4 regions of the Ruminococcus sp. RTP21484sp1_RTP21277st1_D2_RTP21277_210401 genome follow, and region 1 is predicted to be linked to each of the others. Evidence: riboswitches for the same ligand, from Rfam matches in the RefSeq annotation. Region 1 holds a riboswitch; each other region holds the start of a gene.
The links. A riboswitch is a leader RNA that binds a small molecule or an ion and turns the genes downstream of it on or off. The one in region 1 is predicted to bind cobalamin.
Positions count from the first base shown of each region.

Region 2: linked by a shared signal. The riboswitch ahead of AB5706_RS18635 (hypothetical protein) and the one ahead of AB5706_RS06875 (sirohydrochlorin cobaltochelatase) in region 1 are both predicted to bind cobalamin.
Region 3: linked by a shared signal. The riboswitch ahead of AB5706_RS19135 (cysteine-rich small domain-containing protein) and the one ahead of AB5706_RS06875 (sirohydrochlorin cobaltochelatase) in region 1 are both predicted to bind cobalamin.
Region 4: linked by a shared signal. The riboswitch ahead of AB5706_RS22465 (ABC transporter substrate-binding protein) and the one ahead of AB5706_RS06875 (sirohydrochlorin cobaltochelatase) in region 1 are both predicted to bind cobalamin.

Region 1 is NZ_JBCOMJ010000007.1:71,638-77,488, reverse strand. It holds gene AB5706_RS06895 (heavy metal translocating P-type ATPase) at 1-2,450, opposite strand, end outside; gene AB5706_RS06890 (metal-sensing transcriptional repressor) at 2,550-2,933, opposite strand; partial or broken gene AB5706_RS06885 (DUF6783 domain-containing protein) at 3,095-3,205, opposite strand; partial or broken gene AB5706_RS06880 (DUF6783 domain-containing protein) at 3,182-3,283, shown strand; cobalamin riboswitch at 3,355-3,530, shown strand; gene AB5706_RS06875 (sirohydrochlorin cobaltochelatase) at 3,735-5,039, shown strand; gene AB5706_RS06870 (hypothetical protein) at 5,175-5,783, shown strand; gene AB5706_RS06865 (alanine/glycine:cation symporter family protein) at 5,846-5,851, opposite strand, start outside.
Region 2 is NZ_JBCOMJ010000033.1:30,833-36,683, forward strand. It holds gene AB5706_RS18630 (VanW family protein) at 1-1,266, shown strand, start outside; cobalamin riboswitch at 1,350-1,540, shown strand; gene AB5706_RS18635 (hypothetical protein) at 1,740-4,763, shown strand; gene AB5706_RS18640 (ABC transporter substrate-binding protein) at 4,821-5,851, shown strand, end outside.
Region 3 is NZ_JBCOMJ010000035.1:17,242-23,092, forward strand. It holds gene AB5706_RS19115 (class II aldolase/adducin family protein) at 1-591, opposite strand, end outside; gene AB5706_RS19120 (EutP/PduV family microcompartment system protein) at 847-1,320, opposite strand; gene AB5706_RS19125 (BMC domain-containing protein) at 1,327-1,704, opposite strand; gene AB5706_RS19130 (phosphatase) at 1,983-2,696, shown strand; gene AB5706_RS19135 (cysteine-rich small domain-containing protein) at 2,820-3,128, opposite strand; cobalamin riboswitch at 3,590-3,777, opposite strand; gene AB5706_RS19140 (GDSL-type esterase/lipase family protein) at 3,870-4,916, opposite strand; gene AB5706_RS19145 (C40 family peptidase) at 5,086-5,851, opposite strand, start outside.
Region 4 is NZ_JBCOMJ010000053.1:10,092-15,942, reverse strand. It holds gene AB5706_RS22475 (ABC transporter ATP-binding protein) at 1-301, opposite strand, end outside; gene AB5706_RS22470 (FecCD family ABC transporter permease) at 298-1,365, opposite strand; gene AB5706_RS22465 (ABC transporter substrate-binding protein) at 1,401-2,492, opposite strand; cobalamin riboswitch at 2,595-2,782, opposite strand; gene AB5706_RS22460 (sirohydrochlorin cobaltochelatase) at 2,853-3,641, opposite strand; gene AB5706_RS22455 (inositol monophosphatase family protein) at 3,782-4,558, shown strand; gene AB5706_RS22450 (TIGR04100 family radical SAM protein) at 4,748-5,389, opposite strand; gene AB5706_RS22445 (pyridoxamine kinase) at 5,447-5,851, opposite strand, start outside.

The DNA.
Region 1 (5,851 bases):
TTGTTAGTATTGTTATTAATATCGCTGCATTCGTTCAAAAGCTTGCAGCTGTTATTAATCGTTTGTTCTGCATCTGAAGTTTTATCTGCATTGAATGATTTTGAGAAAACAGCAGATAATGCTTCAGAGAAATCAGCAATATTTCCAGAATTGGATTCTATGGAAACCGGATTCTTGACTTTTTTATCTTTAACTGCGTCATGAATTTTAAACAGGTTTAGCCTCAACGCGTTGGTAACTACACAGAAGCTGGAAAGGCTCATGGCAGCAGCGCCGAACATCGGGTTCAAGGTCCATCCGAAAATTGGAATCCATACGCCGGCAGCCAGCGGAATACCAATTACATTGTAGAAGAACGCCCAGAAGAGATTCTCGTGGATGTTGCGAAGAGTAGCGCGGCTCATACGGATAGCAGCTGGCACGTCGGAAAGCTGGCTTTTCATAAGGACAATATCTGCTGCGTCGATGGCTATATCCGTTCCGGCACCGATGGCAATACCAATATCTGCTCTGGTAAGGGCTGGTGCGTCGTTGATTCCGTCGCCAACCATGGCAACCTTGCCTTTTTCCTTCAGGGAGCGGATGACGCTCTCTTTTCCATCTGGAAGGACGCCTGCAATAACCTGGTCAACACCTGCCTGTGCGCCGATGGCTCTGGCCGTGCGCTTGTTGTCTCCGGTAAGCATAACTACGTGGATACCCATATTCTGAAGCTCTTTGACCGCCTGTGCACTGTCCGGTTTGATTACATCAGCAACTGCAATGATTCCAAGAAGTTTTCCATCTTTTGCGAAAAGAAGAGGAGTTTTTCCTGCTTCGGCAAGCTTCTCGGCCTGGTTCATAAGAGACGGAGAGACAGCTGCCAGAGTGTTGATGTATTTCATGCTTCCGCCGATAAGCGTGGAAGCGCCAAGCTTCGCAGAGAGTCCATTGCCGGGAAGAGCCTGGAATTCTGTGACTTCCTGGGCTGTAAGACCAAGGCTTGCAGCTTTTTCCAGAATGGCTTTCGCAAGAGGGTGCTCGCTCTTTTTTTCAAGGGCGTAGGCAAGGGTGAGAAGATCGTTCTCAGATACGTCGTCTGCAGGGAGAATGTCAGTAACCTCCGGCTGACCGTTTGTGATGGTTCCGGTTTTGTCAAGGGCTACGATCTGAACCTTTCCGGCTTCCTCAAGGGAGACGGCTGTTTTGAAAAGGATACCGTTTTTGGCACCCATTCCGTTTCCAACCATAATGGCAACCGGAGTGGCAAGACCAAGGGCGCATGGGCAGCTGATGACCAGAACGGAAATTCCTCTTGCCAGGGCGTAGCCAGCCTCATGACCGGTAAGCAGCCAGACAATAGTTGTTATAATTGCAATGGTGATAACAGCAGGTACGAAAACACTGGAAACACGGTCTGCGATTTTTGCAATAGGAGCTTTGGTGGCTGCAGCATCACTGACCATTTTGATGATCTGGGAGAGGGTGGTGTCTTCGCCAACGCGGGTAGCTTCACATTTGATGAAACCAGACTGGTTGACTGTGGCTGCGGAGACAAGATCTCCGGCAGCTTTGTCAACAGGGATACTCTCACCTGTAAGGGCAGATTCGTTGACTGCACTGGAGCCTTCGATAATCACACCATCCACCGGGATGTTTTCACCAGGGCGAACAACAAAGGTGTCACCTTTTACAACCTGGTCAATGGGAACGGTGGCTTCCTGGCCGTTTCGGATGACAACGGCAGTCTTGGGAGCAAGCTTCATAAGACCTTTTAAGGCATCCGTGGTCTTGCCCTTGGAACGGGCTTCCAGCATTTTTCCAACGGTGATCAGGGTCAGGATCATAGCGGCAGATTCGAAATAGAATTCCATCATGTAGTGCATGACAAGTTCGGAATTGCCGTCAACCTGGGCTCTGGTCATGGCGAACAGGGCGTAGACACTCCATACAAAGGAGGCCATGGAGCCGAGAGCTACCAGGGTATCCATGTTTGGAGAGCGGTGCCACAGACTCCTGAAGCCACTGATGAAAAATTTCTGATTGATGACCATGACGATTCCTGCAAGAAGCAGCTGTACAAGTCCCATGGCGATATGGTTGCCATCAAACCAGGCTGGCAGCGGCCATCCCCACATCATGTGTCCCATGGAAAAGTACATCAGCACCAGAAGAAAACCTACTGAGGCAATAAGCCGTTTCCTGAGGAGTGGCGTTTCGTGATCTTCCAAGGCTTTCTCAGCATCGGAAACGGATTCCGTCTGACCGGAAGCACCCTTCAGGCTGCAGCCGTATCCGGCTTCTTCTACAGCTGAGACAATGGCAGAGGCTGAGGCAGTTCCTTCCACTCCCATGGAATTGGTAAGCAGGCTTACGGAGCAGGAAGTAACTCCCGGAACCTTGTTTACCGCTTTTTCCACACGGGCGCTGCAGGCTGCACAGCTCATGCCGGTGACGTTGTATTGTTCCATAATAAATTCCTCCTTCGAATACAGTGTTTCGATACCAACGGACTGCTCTGCGCATTCGTACCTCCGCAGGCAGGTACACATTCGGAATGCGCTGGTATCTCACTTCATTAGCTTCTGCAAAGTTGCAACCAGCTCATCAATGGTTTCGTCTTTACCATCACGGATATCTCTTGCCACACAGGTTCGGATATGATTGGCGAGAAGTTCCTTATTAAATGCATTCACAGCGGCATTTACAGCTGCTGACTGAATAAGAATATCGTTGCAGTAAGCGTCATTCTCCAGCATTCCTATAATCCCCCTTATCTGGCCTTCAATACGTTTCAGACGGTTTACCAGCTTCCTGCGCTCTGCTTCGGAACGATCGGTGTGCTTGGTACAACAGCAGGAACAGACCTTCTTGGTAGGTTCCTGGCTGGAAAGAGTTGCAGGATCGGCTGCGGTGTGGCTGCAGCAGGATTCGGATTTATAATCAGCTGTCATAGGCGGACTCCTTTCCTTATATACCCCTTAGGGGTATGTATTTGATGAAACCAATATATACCCTGGCGGGGTATTTGTCAATAAGTAATTCACAGAAAACCTGAGAATTGCGGCGCGAAACCATGCGAAAGCATGATTCCTGTGTATCGCGAAGCGTGTTGCTATGAACGGAGTGAATAGTAATCTGTTTGAAAAATTATTCCCGCAATCTGCACGCCCCACTTTGCGGTATATTTTGCCCGAATTCAGTTGCCGTAGCCCGCTACGGCGCCCTCATCAGGACAAAATCTCCCACAAATTGTGACGCACATCTTGCAGAAAGCCTTTTTCAAACATACTCTAGTTCATAAAAAATACATAAAAAGTTCATAAAAAATATATAATAATATGGTACATATTAAATATCCGAGTCGAATATGTATAATGGTTATAGCGCGAAGGTTGCATCATGAACATGATGCGCAAAAGAGAATCCGGTGAGAGTCCGGAACGATGCCGTCACTGTGTAAGGGAACTGCTTCAGAGCCCACTGGGAAACCGGGAAGGGGGAGCAGTGTTGACCGAAGTCAGGAGAACTGCCTTGGCGTGGAATCTTAGGTCTGCGGTACACAGAACCTGTATTCTCATAACGATACATGAATATTTCCTGAATGTTTTTTGGAAGAAAAGTGTGTATATGAGAATGTGTGCAGTCGCAGAAAATGCGGCTGTTTTTATGCAATGGGAGATTGGTGATAGATTTCCCATGGGATTCTTTATACGTGATTCTATCCGGAAATACAAAAAAAAGAGGAAAAAGAAATGAAAAGAAAATCTTTATTAGCAATCCTTCTTGCAGCTTCTATGGCAGCAAGCATGACAGCAGCAACAGCAACTGTTGCATTTGCAGAGACAGAGGAAGCAGCAGAGGAGACAACAGACGATGCTGAGACAGCTGATGATGCTGAGGCAGCTGACGATGCTGAAGCAGCTGATGATGCTGAGACAACAGACGATGCAGAAGCAGCTGATGACACTGCAGATGCAGATAAGGAAGCGGCTGATAAAGTAGCAGCACTTATCGATGCTATTTATGTTCAGGAGAGAACAGATGATACAGATGAGCAGTGCAAGGAAGCTAAAGAAGCATGGGATGCCCTTACAGATGCTCAGAAAGAGCTTGTAGAGGGAGAAGAGGCAAGTCCAGAGTATTTCGGACGTGACACAGGTGATGCTTCCAAGGATGATCCGCGTAATCAGGACGAGATCGGTGAGAATGAGCTTCTTGTAGTAAGCTTTGGTACTTCCTTTAACGACAGCCGTGCAGAGGATATCAAAGGAATCGAGGATGCTCTTGCAGAAGCATTCCCGGATTGGTCTGTAAGAAGAGCATTTACCGCTCAGATCATTATCAACCATGTACAGGCAAGAGATGATGAGAAGATTGATAACATGCAGCAGGCACTTGACCGTGCAGTAGCAAACGGTGTTAAGAATCTTGTAGTTCAGCCTACACATCTTATGCATGGTGCTGAGTACGATGAGATGGTAGAAGCTATTGATGCTTACAAAGATAAATTTGAATCTGTAGCAATCGCTGAACCAATGCTTGGTGAGGTTGGCGATGACGCTACCGTTATCAACGATGACAAAGCTGCTGTTGCTCAGGCAATCACAGATGAAGCTGTAAAAGAAGCTGGATATGACAGCATGGAAGCAGCTGCAGAAGATGGAACCGCATTTGTATTCATGGGACATGGTACTTCCCATACAGCAAACGTTACATATGATCAGATGCAGACCCAGATGGAGAAACTTGAATTCACAAACGCATTCATCGGTACTGTAGAAGGTGAGCCAGAGGATACAGCTTGTGATGAAGTTATCAATAAAGTAAAAGATGCCGGATTCAAGAAAGTAATCCTTCGTCCGCTTATGGTTGTTGCTGGTGACCATGCAAACAATGATATGGCTGGTGATGATGATGACTCCTGGAAGAGCATGTTCGAGGCTTCTGGAGATTTCGATGAGATTGACTGCCAGATCGAAGGTCTTGGAAGAATTGACGCTGTTGAGCAGCTTTATGTAGCTCATACTCAGGCAGCTATTGATTCCATCGCGAAATAATTATCCTGGTATAAATTGTTATTGCAACAGAACAAAAGCAGCTGCTCCTACACTGTGGGGCAGCTGTTTGAGTAATAAAACAAATACGGCACACACAAGTGTACCGTAAATAAAGAAAAAGCAAGGAGAGTTATTATGAAACGTTCATTAGTCATTTTATTAACAGCTGTAAGTATTTCCGCTATGACAGCAGGAACTGCATTCCCGGCATTTGCAGAAGCCACAGAGGCTGAGGCAGAGGAAACCACAGATGGTGCAGAGAATGCCGCAGACAGCGAACTTGAAGACGGTGTTTATGGTGTAGAGTTTGACACAGACAGCAGTATGTTCCATGTAAATGAGGCTTGCAACGGAAGAGCTACCCTCACTGTAAAGGATGGTAAAATGACCGTTCATATTACTCTCGTTTCCAAGAATATTGAGAATGTTTTCCTTGGAACAGCAGAGGATGCACAGAAAGACGGTGCCGAACTGATTCAGCCTACTATTGATAAGGTAACTTACAGCGATGGCATGACAGAGGAGGTTTATGGATTCAATGTTCCAGTAGAGAAGCTTGATGAAGAATTTGACCTGGCAATCATTGGTAAAAAGGGCAAATGGTATGACCATAAGGTAAGCGTTACGGATGTGCAGGAGCAGACTGAGGAAGAAAAAAATGCAGTTGAGATCGGTGAGGAAGAGAAAAGCGAAGATGCTGATACAACTACAGATGCAGCTGCCGAGGAAGAGAATAAGGATTGATCAATAATCTGAAAGGGACATCACATGAGCGAAAACGGTTCATGCGATGTCCCTTTTTATATTTATTT
Region 2 (5,851 bases), on a different contig from region 1:
GACGCAATTTCAAAAGATTTTCAGGAAAAATATGAGAACACACAGATGACCATTACCCTGAATGGAAAGAACTTTAAGGTATCCATCTATCCTGTTCTCGGTCTTGATGTAAAATCAATTGTAGAAAGTGCCTATGCTCTTGGACATGGTGCCTGGTTTACTCATGGAACTGACCGCATCGAACTGATGAACAGCAAGACAAAGGAAGAAGTCACCCTTATGCCAGAAGCCCGAAACAAAGACGAACTGGACAAGCTTCTGGAGGATGCTGGAATTTCAAAGGGATCCACCACTATACAGACTTCCTGTGAACTTACAGATACAGAGCTGGTTATCACTAAGGGAAAAACCGGAATCGGTCCGGATATGGATGCATTGAAAGAAGCGATTCTAAAAGCAATTTCCATAGAAGATTATGAAGCTGTTATCGAATGTCCTACTATGAAGACACCGCCAGAGGAACTGGATCTGGAAGCCTATTATGAAAAAGTACATACAGATGCCACAGATGCTTCTCTGGGGGAAAATAATGAAATTATTCCGGCAGTTACCGGAATTTCATTTGATGTGAAGTCAGCTGCAAAGAAGCTGGAAAAAGCAAAAGAAGGGGCAAAGATTACCATCCCCCTTGAAATAACCCTACCCGAAGTTTCTACAGAAGAGATAGAAGCCCTTCCTTATCTGAATCTTCTTGGTACTTATACTACATATGGCGGAGGTACCGAAAACCGTGTTGCCAATTTGAAGCTTGCCGTGGAAGCCTGTGATGGAATGGAACTTCAGCCAGGACAGATTTTTTCCTACAACGATACTTTAGGTCCACGTACTGAGGAACGAGGGTACAGGGAAGCAACTGTAATTGTAGGAGGCGAACATGCCCAGGATATCGGAGGCGGAATCTGCCAGATTTCCACTACGTTGTTTATGGCATGCCTGCAGTCTGATCTGACCATTGTTGAGCGTCATAATCACGCTGCCCGAATTGATTATGTTGAGGATGGTCTGGACGCAGCAGTGGTGTGGGGAGGTCAGGATTTCCGTTTTCAGAATAATACTGCTTATCCAATTAAAATTGAAGCCTCTTACGATGAAAAAGAGGAAGCCGTAACGGTATCCATTTACGGAACCCAAACTGACAATAATACGGTAGAGATTACTACAGAGCATTCCGATCCAAACACCTGTAAAACCTACCGCAGTGTCTACGATGAGAATGGAACACTTCTCCGCACAGATGAAGTCGGGTACAGTAAATACAAGCAATAACCCTATAAATCTATTGATTTCGACATAACGGTCTGCTATAATGAGGTGAATTGAATAAATCCGTTTTCAGTGCCAGACATATCTGTCTGCTACAGCGTGCAGATTGTGGGAATATTTTTCAACACGCTCTAAGAGGGAATCAGGTGAAAGTCCTGAACGATCCGGTCACTGTAACCAGGGAGTAGAATCCAGTGAAACCATTGGTATATTGCTGAGAAGGATGGATTCTGTGTTGATCTGTAAGTCAGGAAACCTGCTGAATTCGTTTAATGAAAGCTTCCGAAGAAAGTACTTCATTCTCATTAATATATTTGATAATACAATATATTGAATTTTTAGTGCCTGTTTTCTCAGAGGAAGCAGGCATTTTTTTGAAATAATCCTGTCAGGATTGCCCATTGTACAAACAGGCTCCAGAAGCAATTGGGATTTATTCAAATTATAAAATAATAGGAAGAATCGAGGAAAAAGAAATGAAAAGAAATTCAAAACGCTTTCTTGCACTGTTCCTTTCCGTCGCGATGACGGTCACTCCTGCTGTACTTACACAGGCAGAAAATGAGGATGCAAACGTACAGGTTTCTGTTACACCAACTCCAGAAACAGAGGCGGAGAAGACTGCTGTTGCTGCTGAGACCCCTGTGCAGGAGAACGCAACAGCTGAGGAAGAAAACACTGACACTACAGTAACTCCGGCAGCAGTGGATGCCTCTGCTGTGAAAGAGACACCTGCTGCTACAGAAACACCTGCCTCTGAGACCACTCCTGAGGTTACTGCATCACCTGCTGAAGAAAGCAAAAATGAGGAAGCAGAAGCTCCACAGCCTACAGCTGCACCAGAAACAACAGAAGAGGGCAAAACCGAAGAGACAGATAAACCAGAAACAAAGCCAGAGGATCTGAACCCAGATGGTTCCAACATGACCATTGACAAGGAAGATAACAGTGCATATAAAATGCTTAAAATCAAAAGCTCTTCTGCTGAATTAAATGGTGATAAAATTAAGATAACCCTCAATACTGACGGAAAGAACTATGAGAAGCTTTATCTTGGTTCTAAAGAAGATCCTGACGAAGCAAAAAATGCAGCAGCAATCGTTGGTACAGAAAATGAAGATGGTTATACTTTCATTTTTGAGGTTCCTGCCAGTGAACAGGTCCAGACTTTCAGCATCGTACCATTTTCTGTAAAAAATCAGAAATGGTACACAAATATGGCTTTGAAACTGAACGTTCCAGGAATGAAAGCCCCGGAACCAACAGCTACTCCAGAGCCAACTGCAGCCCCTGAGCCAACTGCCACTCCACTGCCAACTGCAGCTCCAACCCAGGCACCAGCCCAGAATGAGATTACAGATGCCGGAATCAAGCTTGTAAAAGAAAACGGTGATGAATTTGCAATGTTCGTAATCACCGGTTCCACTGTAAAGGTTTCGGAGGATAAGTATATTGTCACACTTTCTACCGCAAAACAGAATTATGACATGATCTATCTTGGCAGTGCCAGTGACTCTGATAAAGAAGCAAATTCCATCAAAGGAGTAGAGAACAGTGCAGGAGGCTATACCTACACCTTTGAAGTTACTGCAAGCAAGGAAGCTCAGACAATAGCAGTCGTTCCTCATTCCAAGAAGAGCCAGAACTGGTACGCAAAGGGTATATTGACGATTACCGTACCGGCGGTTCCAGGATATGGAGAGGCTGCTCCAACACCGGAACCAACTGTTTCCCCAGAGCCTACCGAAGCACCGGTTGAGACTCCTGCACCAACTGAAACTCCAGTGCCAAGCACAACTCCGGAAGCAACCACCACCCCAGAGCCAACAGCAACCCCTGCTCCAGGCAGCTGTGCAAGCGGAATTTATAATATTACAGTAAACTCCAGTTCCTCTATGTTCCGTGTAATTGACTGTGTCCTTACTTCCAAAAACGGAAAGATGACAGCTGTTCTTACTTTAAGCGGAACTGGTTACGACTATCTATGTCTTGGAACAAAAGAAGAAGCTGCCGCAGCCGATTCCTCCACCTGGATTCCATATGGGACAGACGCAAATGGCAAATATACATATGAGATTCCTGTTGAAGCCCTGGACAATGGAATTGCAGTTGCTGCTTTTTCCCACAAAAACCAGATCTGGTATGACAGGATCCTGACTTTCCAGTCCAGCACTTTAAATAAGATAGGTGACGTACAGGATGATCCGCAGCCAGATACTGCTCCTGACACAACAATCACAGCAACTCCTGCACCCACTGCAAAACCAAATAAAAAACCGACAGCAACTCCTACACCAACAGCAACTCCAAAGCCAGACAAGAAACCGGAAGAGGAATCCAAATACGAATCTGACTTAAGCGGCGGAACAGCATCTGTAAACAGTTCTACTACATTAGCAGATGGAACCTATACTCCTGACAGTTTCTCCTGGTCTGGTGGTTCTGGAAAGGTCAGCATTTCCTGTAACAAAGTTACGGTAACAAATGGTCAGGCATATGCGACTATTGTATTCAGCAGTGAATATTACGGTTATGTAAAAGCCAATGGAAATAAATACTACGGTGCATGCGGCGGCGGAACTTCTACTTTCACAATTCCGGTAGCACTGAACCAGAATAATACGATCATTGGTATGACAACCAGAATGTCCCAGGCTCATGAAATCACTTACACCATTTATATCGCTTTAAAGGGTGCAAACGATCCGAAGAAAACAGACAAGGATAACCCGGCAGATGACAACAGCATGCTTTCCACAGGAAACAAGAAGCTGGATGATTCTGCACCAGAGATCACAGGTCTTGAGTATAAAGACGAAACTACTCTTGAGCATGCAAAATACTTTAAGCTTTATCACTACGCAAAGGGTATTACCCTTCTTGAAGTAGATATGACAACAGATACTGCAAGAAAACCGGAAACTGTTGATTCCGGAAAAGAAAATGCAAAAACAGAAGCTGCTGATTCCCAGGAACTTACAGGTACAGAAAAGCTCTACATGGGCAATGTTGTAAAATACCTGATCGTACCTGAGGGTGCTGTTATCCCTGCAGGACTTGATAAAGATGTAATCGTAATCAACCAGCCGGTAGAATCTGCTTATGTGGCTTCCACAGATGCTCTTAACATTTTGGATAAGCTTGATCTTACAGACAAAGTTACTGCTCTTGGAATGGAAAAAGAGGACTGTACGGTAGACAGCCTTACAGCTGCTCTGGAAGATGGTTCCGTAACTTTTGCAGGAAAAGATGAAGATACAGATTACAAAGCTCTTGTAAAGAGTCAGTGCGGTATTTCTATCCTTTCTTCTGATATTCTCCCGACAGAGGAAGCAGACACAGAAGCAAAAGAAAACCTTCTGAAAGATTCCGCAGAGAAATATTCCACTCTGAAAATCCCGTTTATCGTGGACCGTTCTGCAGATGAAAAGGATGACAATGCAAAAGCTGAGTGGGAAAAAGCTTACGAAGCAATTTTTGTAACTGATGAGGAAGAATAAATTACTATTCTTCACCATATGCACAGTAGCAAGAATAATCAGCAGGAGAAAATAAAAATGTATGACAAAAAGCTGAAATATAAAATTTTAAGTATTTTTGCAGCAACAGTTATGACATTTACTGCCATTACTCCGGTATGGGCAGAAGAGGAGAACCTGGAAGCAGATGCTTCCGGGGAGACTTCTTCTGACACATCAGAAAAAAGTGCTGCACCTGAAATTGCAGGTCTGACCTATGAATCCGCCATGGATCTGTCTTTTGCAGAATGCTTTGACGTGTATTATTACAATGACGGTTACAAACTTCTGGACATCCATGATGATGCCAGATATCTGATCGTCCCAGAGGGCAAAGAGGCACCTGATGATCTGGATCCTGAAATCCAGATCCTTCAGCAGCCACTTGACACCATCTACATGGCAGCCACTTCCCCGATGGCATTGTTCGATGCAATCGGAAGTGTAGACTCCATCAAGCTGTCAGGTCTTGATGCTTCCGGTTGGTATATCCAGTCAGCAGCTGATGCTATCAATAACGGCGAAATGACCTTTGCGGGAAAATACGATGAACCGGATTACGAGCTTCTGGTAGGTGACGACTGTGATCTTGCAATAGAGTCTACCATGATCCTTCATGCACCGAAGGTACAGGAGATGATCGAAACTCTTGGAATTCCTGTTTTCACCGATCGCTCCAGCTATGAGAGCCAGCCCCTTGGACGTACAGAGTGGATCAAGCTTTATGGCGCAATGATGAACAAAGAAGAGGAGGCAAAGACCTTTTTTGACCAGCAGGCACAGGTTATTGAGAAGCTAAAGGACTTTACAAATACGGAAAAAACAGTTGCGTTTTTCTACATCAATACCAGCGGTTCTCCTGTAGTACGTAATCCTAAAGATTATATTTCCAGTATGATCGAGATTGCCGGTGGAAGAAATGTATTCGCAGATCTTCAGGATGACAGTGGAAAAACTTCCGTTGCCATTACCATGGAGGAATTCTATAATACCGCGGCAGATGCAGATTATCTGATCTACAACTCCAGTATTGATGCTTCTGTAAAAAGCATAGACGATCTTCTTGCAAA
Region 3 (5,851 bases), on a different contig from region 1:
TTCCTTCGGGCCTCCAAGAAGTTTGCTCTGATACAGAAGCTGTGCATAGAATTCTACGGACTCCATCTTCATGTATGCAGCGTTCAGGTCTGTGCTCCAGGTAAGAGCTCCGTGATTCTCAAGAAGAACTGCATCGAAGTATGGAAGATATTTCTCAAGGTTATCCGGAATCTCCATTGTAGAAGGTGTACCATACTCAGCGATCGGAACACATCCAAGAGCGATAACTGCCTCTGGCATGATTGGCTGTGTAAGCGGAATACCAGCAATAGCAAAAGATGTTGCATAAATTGGATGAGCATGTACAACAGATCCTACATCAGGTCTCTTCTCATATACTCTCATATGCATCTTGATCTCAGATGATGGTTTGAATCCCGGGTTAGCCTGAAGAACATTTCCTTTCGCATCTACTTTACAGATGAACTCTGGGGTCATGAAGCCTTTGGATACACCAGTAGGTGTGCAAAGGAACTCATTGTCATTCAGTTTTACAGAGATGTTTCCATCATTTGCTGCAACCATGTTGCGGTTATAGATTCTTCTTCCGATGTCGCAAATCTGTTTTTTGATTTCGTATTCGTTTACCATGCTTTTTTCCTCCTTAAGCACATTCAGGTGCGGTGGATTATGTAAGTTATAGTACCGCACCGGGTAACTTATCATGGCTAGGCATAGCTAGCCTGTTACTTTTTTGGTTATGTTGTAAGTTTACACCATTCCACATTATAAGTCAAGGTTTTTCCGTTGTTTTATGTTGTTTTATGTGGATTTTTTTCTGGATTGCTATGTTGTTTTTCGTGGTTTTGCTGGTTTTATTGTTTTTCCACATTTGACAGGTATTTTCTAATTCACAGGATCAGAGGCATCTTTTTCCCATGGCATTACATCGCCATCTTCCCTAAGATATTCCAAAATCTCCGGAATGCCCTCCTGCTGCCTGGAGTCTACATAAAAGATTTTTTTACAGCCGGCAAGCTCCAGCCAGGACGTGGCAAGTTTTACATTTGCATCCGGATTGTGGATTTTGGTAACAATTCCAATTACTTCACGGTTGGCCATACAGGTAATGCAAGGTGGAAAAAGGCAATACGGTTCCGTGGCAGATACCAGCAGCCCTACCACATCTGATTCATATGTATACAACGCCAGGGCGTGTCCCAGACCTTTCGTCTGGGCATACTCTCCTGGCGTATCTACGATCACATCAAAATTATTTACATATTGTGTTTTATGATAATGTATTTTTTCACCACGCAGGGCCTGGGTCAAAGTAGTTTTTCCAGCCTCGCTGCGACCGATCAGAACAAGTTTCTTCATATTCTGTCAAGTCCTTGTAATGGGGCATAAAGTAAAGCCCAGTTTATTTCCCACATAGTCCAGAATTGCGCTGGTAGAAGCTTCTACTTCCGACACAGTACCTGTGATGATCAGGCTTCCGCTGAAACGATCAACAAACCCCAGTTCAACGCCAGATGATTTCATCGCAATATCTGCCATAATGATAGCAGTTTCTGCCGGACTTACAGTCATGATCCCAATGGCCGCTCTTGAGTAATCCAGAGATGGATCAAGACCCAGCTTGGTGTAAAGAATCTTATCCGGATTGGCAATGATATGTGCCAGGGAAATCTGCTTGCCTGGCACAAGCTCCTGTACGATTCTCTGTTTCATTTCCGGAGACATATTATCTGTGTATCCCATTTTCTCCTCCTGAATAAAGAGTTTTATTTTCTGATTTGATTATACCTTTCTGCTTTCCAAGCGTCAACAAAAAGCAACATTTCCTGGCATGTTATATGTGGTTTTTCTTGTAGTGCAATGTTGTTTTTATTTGTTTTCTCTGTTTTTTCTTATTTATGATTGACATGTTTTTTGCCCTCTGGCATACTAAAGTTAACTGTAAATGGCTTTTCAAAACACTTTTATAGTGAAATTACCAGCTGCATATATTCACGTAATCTTGACTAGGAGATGATTTTATGTATCTTTCTGATATACACACACATTCCATTGCCAGCGGACACGGCACAACATGCACCATCAGCGACATGGCAAAGGCTGCTTCTCAAAAAGGGCTGAAGCTTCTTGGAATCACAGACCACGGACCAGCCACTCTAGCTGCCGGAACTTCTTCTTATTTCCGAAGCCTGATCTATTCGCCCAGGAAGCGTTTCGAAGTGGAATTATTATATGGAATTGAACTGAACATTCTGGATACCGATGGAAAAACAGATCTGCCACAGGAGCTTCTTGATAAGCTGGACTACGCAATCGCCAGCATGCATTATCAGAATTTCCGGCCAAAGACCAGGGAAGAAAATACTGCTGCTTTTCTGAACGTAATGAAGAATCCGGTTATAAAGATCCTGGGACACATTGATAATCCCCAGTATGACATAGATTACGACGCAGTTGTAAAGGCTGCCAGTGAAAACGGTGTTCTCCTTGAGATCAACGAAGCTTCCCTGGCGCCTTACGGATATCGGGGCGATACCCATGCCAACTGCGCGCAGATCCTGTCCTGCTGCCGGAAGTATCTGGTTCCAATCGTGCTTTCCAGTGACAGTCATGGAACAGAGCATATTGGAGACTTCACTTATGCCGCTGATTTCGTTCATAATGCTATGTTTCCAGAGGGTCTGATTCTTAACAACCAGATTCCGAAATTAAAGATGCTGTTAAGCATACGATAAAAAGGATCCAGCTTGCAGAATTCCAATGGAATTTTGCATTACGCAAAAACTCTCCGAGAAATATAAATACGTAAGCTTAACTTCGTATATATTCCGGAGAGTTTTTTATACTTATTTCTTTGATTACTCATTTTCATTTTTATGATCTGCTTCTCTTACTTTCTGCATCATCGCAGCAAGTTCCTGATATTTTCCTGTCACATAACCGTAGTTTTTCTTCTTATGAGGTAGCTGACAATTCGTACAATCTTTAAATCCCTTCTCATTATATTTGAAATTTCCGCCGCATTTGTCTCCAAGGGCATAAAGCGGGCAATAGCAGAACAGACAGTTAAAGTCCTCTGGATCAGCTCCTTTATGGCATGGAAAATACTCACATTTCTTATGACTGAAATAAGCGTATTCTTTATCTTCCCAATATTTTTTCTCCATATTTCTCTCCTTATCTCATACAGCTCAAAACAAAATATTCTTTATATTCTATTTCGTAATGCCCCAAAATCAAATGCAAAAAAAGAATCCCGCTTACAGGAATAGAATACGGCCAGAGCGTGTTTAAAAAAGGCTTTCTGTAAGATGTGCGTCACACCCTGCAGGAGATTACGGGAATAATTCTACAAACAGGCTCAGGAAAAGTGTAAAAAAAATACCGCATATGCGGCTTCTGAATCATCATTATTTAAGAGGGAGCGATGCTACTCCGGGGTAGAATATGATCCGTTCATATATACGCGGAGGGAACGGTTTCATCCGAAGTAGTATCGCCTGCCATTTAATCTGTATAATTCTTCTGAACAGGCGATCATTCCATAAAAAATGTCCACTCACAAAAGCGGACAACATCTCAAGGCTGCGGATTCCCCAAAACTGGTTGTTACACTTTCATCGGAAGTTTAACCTCGCCATACCAAGCAGGTTTCCTGGCTCCAGGATCATCACATCCTCTCTCCTTCTCATGCGTAAGCACAATGGACTATGAGATTCGCTCCTCTGTTACAGTGACCGGATCGCTCAGGTTTCTCACCTGATTCCCTCTTTCTGCCAGCTTATAGCTGTCAGCACTTAATATGTTCACTATGGAATTATACTGACATCATAGTACCACCGGTCACTGTCTTTGTCAACCCTTCGAAAGGATTTTTTGTTATTTTTTTATCAACCAGATGTTGCTAGTCACGGCGTGACCAGCAGCGTCATTTTTTCCTGAATCTTCTCCACCAGGATTTTCGCTGTTCTTTCATGAGATCTGTGCCCAGGGTGCTGCCTTGATCCAAATTCTCCTTCCTGTGTATCCGGAAGCTTCACAAATTCCACGCGCTTATCCCCTGTTTTTCTTTTATAATTCCCCACTGCTTTCTCAAGCGTTGGCAAAATCTCAGCTCCAAGCATTCCATAACACCACAGAATATAGCTTTCCGGATTACATACGCGCAGTTTCCTCAAAAAGTCTTCCACAGCCTTTCCAACCCTGTCCATATTCTTCGTGCCGCTGCCGTCGTTTGTCCCCAGATTCACTACGATTACATCAGGCTGAAACTTCTGGAAATCCCATTTTTCCATAGCACCCAGTTGTTTGTTTCTTTCTCCATTTAAAAGACCGCATACCTGCTCATAATATAGCGGGATTGCCTGCTGCTCATTGCCTTCCCAGGAACAGAAAACACCCCAGCCGCTCTGACTGATGCAATTGTACACCGCGCCCAGTTCTTTTGCCGCCATATATGCATAATTATCCACGGCATTGAAGCAAAAGGAATTCCATGTCATTTCTTCTCCTGCACCGCTGCCGCCCTCACCAGAGGTAATGCTGTCCCCTATTACTTCCAATCTGAGCTTCGGTGTTTCAAGAGGTAAGAACTCACCGTCAGTTTCAACCTCCAGCAGCTGAAGCAATGTTTTTTCATCTGTAGGAAACACAGGGGTATCACGAAGAAGCTTTACATTTCTTACCTTATCCCTTTCCATATTACGGAAAAGGCAGATTTTCTGTTCTCCCTTATTTACCATAAGCCGTTGGGACAATAGGCCGTCTACGATCACATCCACCCATGGCTCAAAAACATCATAATCGGAGCGGATTTTCACCCATATTTCTGTTGCTTTTACATTCAGTTCAATTCCGGAAGCGGTCCAAAATAGTGTTACCGGTTCCAGACTGCCATTCGTTCTTCCTAATATTCTTAAATATGGAATTTCCTTCATCTGATAATGGCTAAGCATTTTTCTCCACCTCTCATCTGGCTATACGAAATATTTATGTTACGATTTTCAGACAATACTTTTATTCTTACTATACTTCTTTTTTCTTTGCTTTTCCACATTATTTTCAGTAAAAAGCCCCTTCCGGATTTTCATCTCCGGAAAGGGCTCACAAATTCATTTATTCAGATTACACAAGACGTCTTACAGAAGTAATCGTTCTGTATGCAGCATTATCGCTGACCTTGATGCCATCTCTGGCATTGGATGCATGTACGATCTGTCCATTTCCCATATAGATTGCAACATGTCCGCCATAGCAGATCAGGTCGCCTGGCTGAGCATCTGCATAGGATACTTCATATCCGGCATTCTGCTGCTCATAAGATGTTCTTGGAAGACTTACGCCAAAGTTTGCATATACACTCTGCACAAAGCCAGAGCAGTCAGCACCACTGGTAAGGCTTGTTCCACCCCATACATATGGGTTTCCAACAAACTGTGTTGCATAGGATACAACAGAAGAGCCGGAACCTGAAGAACTGCTGGCTGATGAACTGTCAGAAGAACTATCTGAGGAACTGTCGGAGCTGTTTGCATCGGAATTGTAATCAACTGTATTGTCAGTATCAATTACATTACCATACTCATCATATTCATAATCAGAAGATCCATCAGAAGAACCACTTACAACATTTCCATCTTCATCATACTGAACCTCTTCTGAGGAATTATCTCCGTTCTGAGCTGCTTCCTGTGCTGCTGCAGCCGCTGCGGCCTCTGCCTCTGCCTGACGTCTTGCCTCTTCTTCTGCTGCAATACGTTCTGCCTCAAGCTGCTCAATTTCTGCCTGCTGCTGTTCCAGAAGGTTCGCATACTCAGTAGCCTGCTGCTGTGCGTATGCGATCTCATTCTCGCAATCAGCACTGTTCGCACGGGTTACATCCAACTGATAC
Region 4 (5,851 bases), on a different contig from region 1:
GCCCCATCAAAACTACTTCTCTTGCGCTGAAATCAAAATTATAGTAATTGTGCTGGGCTACCACCGCCATTTTCTTTGCGGAGCTTTTTGCATTCATAGCATAAAGTTCTTCCCCATCAAGATATACAGCTCCGGAATCTGCCTTTAATACACGGTAAATACATTTCAGCAAAGTGGACTTTCCACTTCCGTTAGGTCCAATGATTCCCACCAATTCCTTATCTCTGGTTTCAATGGAAATTCCCTTAAGGATTTCTTTTGCCTGAAAATTTACCCGGATATTTTCTGTGGTTATTTTCATCCCTTTTTCCCTCCGAAACCATAAGATTTGCGAACCAGTAAATAGATAAAACAAGGCGCTCCAATAATGGAAACCAGAACACCGATAGGCATTTCTGAGTTTTTCAGGATCACACGGCACGCCACATCACACCAGATCAGAAAGGAACTTCCAAGCAGAGCACTAAGGGGAATCAGGCGGCAGTGATCTGTTCCAAACAAGATTCTTACCACATGAGGAATCACCAGACCTACAAAACCGATCACTCCGGCACAATACACGGCAAATCCTACCATCACAGAAGAAAGAATCAGATATGCAGTCCGAAATCTGTGCAGATCTGTTCCCAGGGTAATAGATACTTCATCGCCCAACAGCATCAGATTCAAATTCCTGTACTGCGTCCAGAAAAGCACTACACACACCAGCGTCACAGGAAGCATCACACTTACCCTTGACCAGTTGGCCCCGGCAAGACTTCCCATGGTCCATTTCATAACCTCTGTGGCACCATTTTTGTCATTTGTTATGTAGATCACAAAATTGGAAAAAGCAGAACAGACTGCGCTGATTGCCATTCCTGCAAGAATCAGCTTCGCCGATGTTGCTTTGCCTCCCATATTGGCAATTGCAATAACCGCAAAGGATGTGAGCATGGCTCCTATAAATGCGCAAAGCCCTACGGAGTTTCCTCCAAGGAAGCTGCCGATTCCAAGCATGATCGCCAGAGTTGCCCCGAAAGAAGCACCAGAAGAAATTCCAAGTACATAAGGATCTGCCAAAGGATTCTGCACAATTGCCTGCATGACCACGCCACACACAGAAAGAGCCATACCTACCGCCAGTGCTAGAAGAACCCTTGGAAGCCGGATCAGCCATACAACATCATGAATGGCCCCCTCAGAGTAGGAGGCCATACTTTTTATGTGGAATATTTTGTACAGAATCACGCTGTATACATCTTTCAATGACAGATCTGCATTTCCAAATGTAACAGCTGCCAGAATGGAAAAAAACAGAAATGCGGCAAGTCCCACAAGAGCTGTTGCATAGATAGATGAACGAAAAATTTTCTCTTTTTTCACTGTTTTTTCCTCAATATATCCATTCCACAATCCAATTAATCAATTGCAACATCTGGATATAATCCCTTAGCAAATGTTTCCACTCCGTCCTGGGTACGGGTTGCACTTGCGTACATTTCGCTGAGCATAATTGGATATACACGGCCATTCTTTACTGCGTCAAGGCTCTGGAGGGCTTCATCATCCTGGATCACGGCCATCTGGCTTTCCAGAACACTCTGTGGATCGTCACCTGCATATGGCATGTATACCACAAAGATCACATCCGGGTTTGCTGCAATAATGTCCTCTTTTCCAACGGTAGAAGCATCTGGATTTGCAAGAGTTGCACCTAACTTGGTTACCATATCTCCTCCGAGACTGCTTGCGCCATAGTTTGTAATGTCCTCACCAAGTGGCTCAAGAACCATTACTGTAGGTTTCTCTTCTACATCTTTTGTTGCCTCAAGTGTGTTGTCAATTACAGCTTTGATATCGTCAACAATTGCTTCTGCCTTATCCTGTACGTCAAAAATCTTACCAAGGTTCAGAATATCTGTATATTCATTTTCCAGTGTTCTCTCACCGCCTGGACGGGTATTAGAGTTATAATAAGTGTTGCAGCCTTTATCGATCCAGTTGGTTACATTTCCAAGGTTCTTATCAGAAAACAGGGAACTCCAGGAAAGGATCATATCTGGCTCCAGCATAGTGACAGTTTCAAGGGATGGGGTAAATTCATCAAGATAATTTGTTTTAGAAAATGCTTCTTTCAGATCATCCGGAACTTCGTTGTCAAGACCTGCAGTTGCAACAAGGCGGTCCTCAAGTCCAAGTGCCAGCATTGTCTCAATGCTGCCCTGATATACTGCGATAACCTTTTCCGGTGCTTTTTCATAGATGGTTTCGATCTCGTTTCCATCGTAATCATAGGTAGTGATGGTTAAAGGATACTCGGTTCTGGTCTCACCCTCAGAAGCATCCTCTTCCTCGGAAGCATCTGCAGTCTCTTCAGTCGGCTGGTTATCCTCTTTGATGGTCTCAGAGTCTGCACGCTCTGCTGCATATACTGCAGGCGCTGCGGACATGGTCATAGCAGCAACCATCATCATAGCCATGATTCTTGTAGTTAAAACTTTGTTTTTCATTTCTTTTCCTCTCTTTTCGTTTGTTTTCGTAACCGAAAAGATGGGGCTTCAAAAAGCGTCACTGCTACCCGTGACTTAAAAGGCACTTTTTACGGAAGCTCCTCTTCTTACCTTCGTCAAGCAGGTTTCCTGACTCGCAGGTAGTAACAGCATGGCTTCCCTTCTCACGCATATACGCAATGGTTTTCATAAGCCAGCCTTCCTGTATACAGTGGCCGCAACCGTTCAGGCGTTGCACCTGATTCCCTCTCACAGCGAAATCGCCGTTCACTTAACTGGTATTCAATTACTTCAACAGTCTAGCATATCTCTTCTTTAAAAACAACAATATTATTACCAATTTGCAAATTTTTTGGTCAATTATCTGGCAGTTTTTATATGCTCTACAAACAGCCTCCGAATGCTTTCGTATTCGCCAAGACCCTTCAAAACAGTTTCTACTTTATAGCCTTTCGCTCCGATCACATTTTTCCAGGAATCCGCTTCCTCCCCTGCCATATCATTCTTGGCATGGTCACCTGCCACGATCATAAATGGTGCGATCACAACTTTCTTGGCATCGCTTTTCTCCAGCTGGTTCAAAGCCTGGTCAATTTCCGGATAACCCTCTACGGTTGCCACGATCACATTTTCATATCCCATATCTTTGAATCTGTAATCAAGAGCGGCATAAACCGTATTTGCATAATGCTCTGTTCCATGACCCATAAGCACAAGTGCAGTCTTCTTATCCTGAATTACAGGAAATACATCTGTAATTGTTTTTACCACATATGCATTGTCTTCTTCTGTGGTAAGCAGCGGATTGCCGAATTTCACAGACTGGAAGTGATTAGCAGCTGCAAGAACGTCTGCTTTCATAAGATCGTTCTCCACTCCATTCATTACGTGAGTTGGCTGAACGATCACCTCTTCGATTCCGTCCTGTGCCATGCGCTCCATAGCTTCTTTCACGTTATCATAATGAATGTGATCCCGTTTTTCAATCTTCGCCAGGATCATCTTGCTTGTCCAGGCACGATAAATCCTGTACTGGGGAAAAGCGGCTCCAATTGTCTCTTCAATTGCGTCAATAGTCACTTTTCTGGTATCCTCATGGCTGGTTCCAAAGCTTACCACAAGAATTGCTTTCTTGGTGAGATTACCCATTCTCTTACCTCCATAGTTTTATTTTTACACTGTAATTATAAGGTAAAAATAAATTTTTTCAACTCAATTTTTAATAGCTTTAGCGTCTTGTCCTTCCTTTTTATTTATGGTAAATTTTACCTTGGAGGTGTTACTTTTATATGAATAAAGAAAATCAGTCTAAGATCATAGAACTTGTAAGACAGACAAAGCCACTGATCTTTCAGGAAATGACACATGAAAAGGTTACAGAAAAAGGAGCTGCAGATTACGTCACAAACGTAGATGTAGCTGTGCAGAAGTATCTGAAAGAGGCGCTTGGAAATGAATTTCCGGATATCGCACTGATTGCCGAAGAGAAAGAGAACCTTGGGCTGGATCCGGATAAATCATACTGGATTCTGGATCCCATTGACGGGACTACCAATCTGATCCGGGATTATCACTTAAGTGCAGTTTCTCTTGGGCTTTATGAAAATGGGGAAATTACTTTCGGTGTAGTTTATAATCCATTTACCGAAGAACTGTTCTATGGGGCAAAAGGGGAAGGTGCTTACCTGAATAGAGCTCCTATCCAGGTTTCTAATCAGCCGGAATTCAAGGACGCGGTAGTATCCTTCGGTTCTTCTCCTTATGAGAAAAACAGGGCAAAGGAATTGTTCCCGATATTTTATAATATCTTTATGAACTGTGCTGACTTCAGACGTACTGGTTCTGCTGCTCTTGATATCTGCTATGTGGCATGCGGAAGACAGCATGCTTATCTGGAGCAGAATCTGAAGCCTTGGGACTACAGTGGGGCTTCTATTATTTTAAGGGAAGCAGGCGGCGTCATCACAGACTGGGGAAATAAGGAGCTGCCTTATCTGGCTAACTCAGATATACTGGCTTGTGTGCCACAGTTCCGGGAGATTTTGCTGAAGCTTATAAATGCGTAACAAGGCTGCAGCCTGTTCTCAAAAGCTCTAAGTTCTCATATAAACACGCTCTAGCTCGTTGTCCGCAAAATGAAAGACACCACTTCAGATTTTTATACATATAAAATCTAATAAAAATTGTTAGGTTTTATAAACGATCTGTTAAGGTGTCTTTTTTATTTAAACATATCTGCTTATATTCTTCCGCTTTTATTCTGCTGTATATTCACGCACTCTCAAGGGAATACCTAGCTTCTCTGCCACCTTGCGGCTTTTCTCAACATTTTCCTCGCCAATGCAGTCTACGACCGTAAATTTTACATTTTCTGTATACTGTTTGCAATCTTCTGCAAATTTCAACATGGCATCAAATGCTTTTTCTCCATAGGCCGGACGCACTACTTCATTGTAGGACTTTGCGTCTGGCATGTTCAGACTGATAGAAACAATGTCTACAGCCTGACAGACTTCCCTGGCTATAGAACGCTTATTGATCAAGTCACCAAGTCCATTTGTATTCAGACGTAACCTGATTCCCGGACAGAGCTTGCCATCTCGGTCTGAATGTGCAGGATATTTACTTCTTACATATTTGCTGACTGCGATCAGCTTATCTAATGCCATAGTCGGCTCCCCGTACCCGCAGAAAACAGCTTCCTTGTAACCGGAAAAATCAAACGCATCAATGGCCTTGTAGATTTCTTCCATTGTAGGTTCTTTCTCAAACCATAATGTTTTCGCACTGCCTACAGAATCACCGTTGTTTCGGATGCAGAAGGTACAGTTGCAGGGACATTTATTAGTTAAATTAAAATACACTTCATGATTATAACAATAAACAATATCAGCCATTATTCACTCACTCCTCCATAATTCGTGTTACGCCTCTCGCCATTCACAGCAGCTGTTTCATTTTTCTATTTTACACAATTCCTCAAGATATTTCTCGAAGCAGACTCCGTCATTTCGGTCCGTGCCCTCCTGTACAGTTTCCGCGATTGCTTTGGAAAGGAATTTTACTGCCAGCTCTACACAAGTCATCATAGACATTCTCTTCACTAACCCTGCACTGAGTACAGAGGCAAACAGATCACCGGTTCCCGAATAGCTGCCCCCGGTCTTTGGGGCAAAACACCAGTAGACCTGACCATTTTCCACCACCAGATTTCCCATCTGCATAGAGTTCTTCTCATTCCTATCTGAAATTAGCGCAGGTGCTGCTTTCTGCTCTTTCACATATTCGATTCCCGTAATTACAGCTGCCTGTAAACAATATTCATTTGCCAGCTTCTCGCCGATTTTTTCAATCTGCTC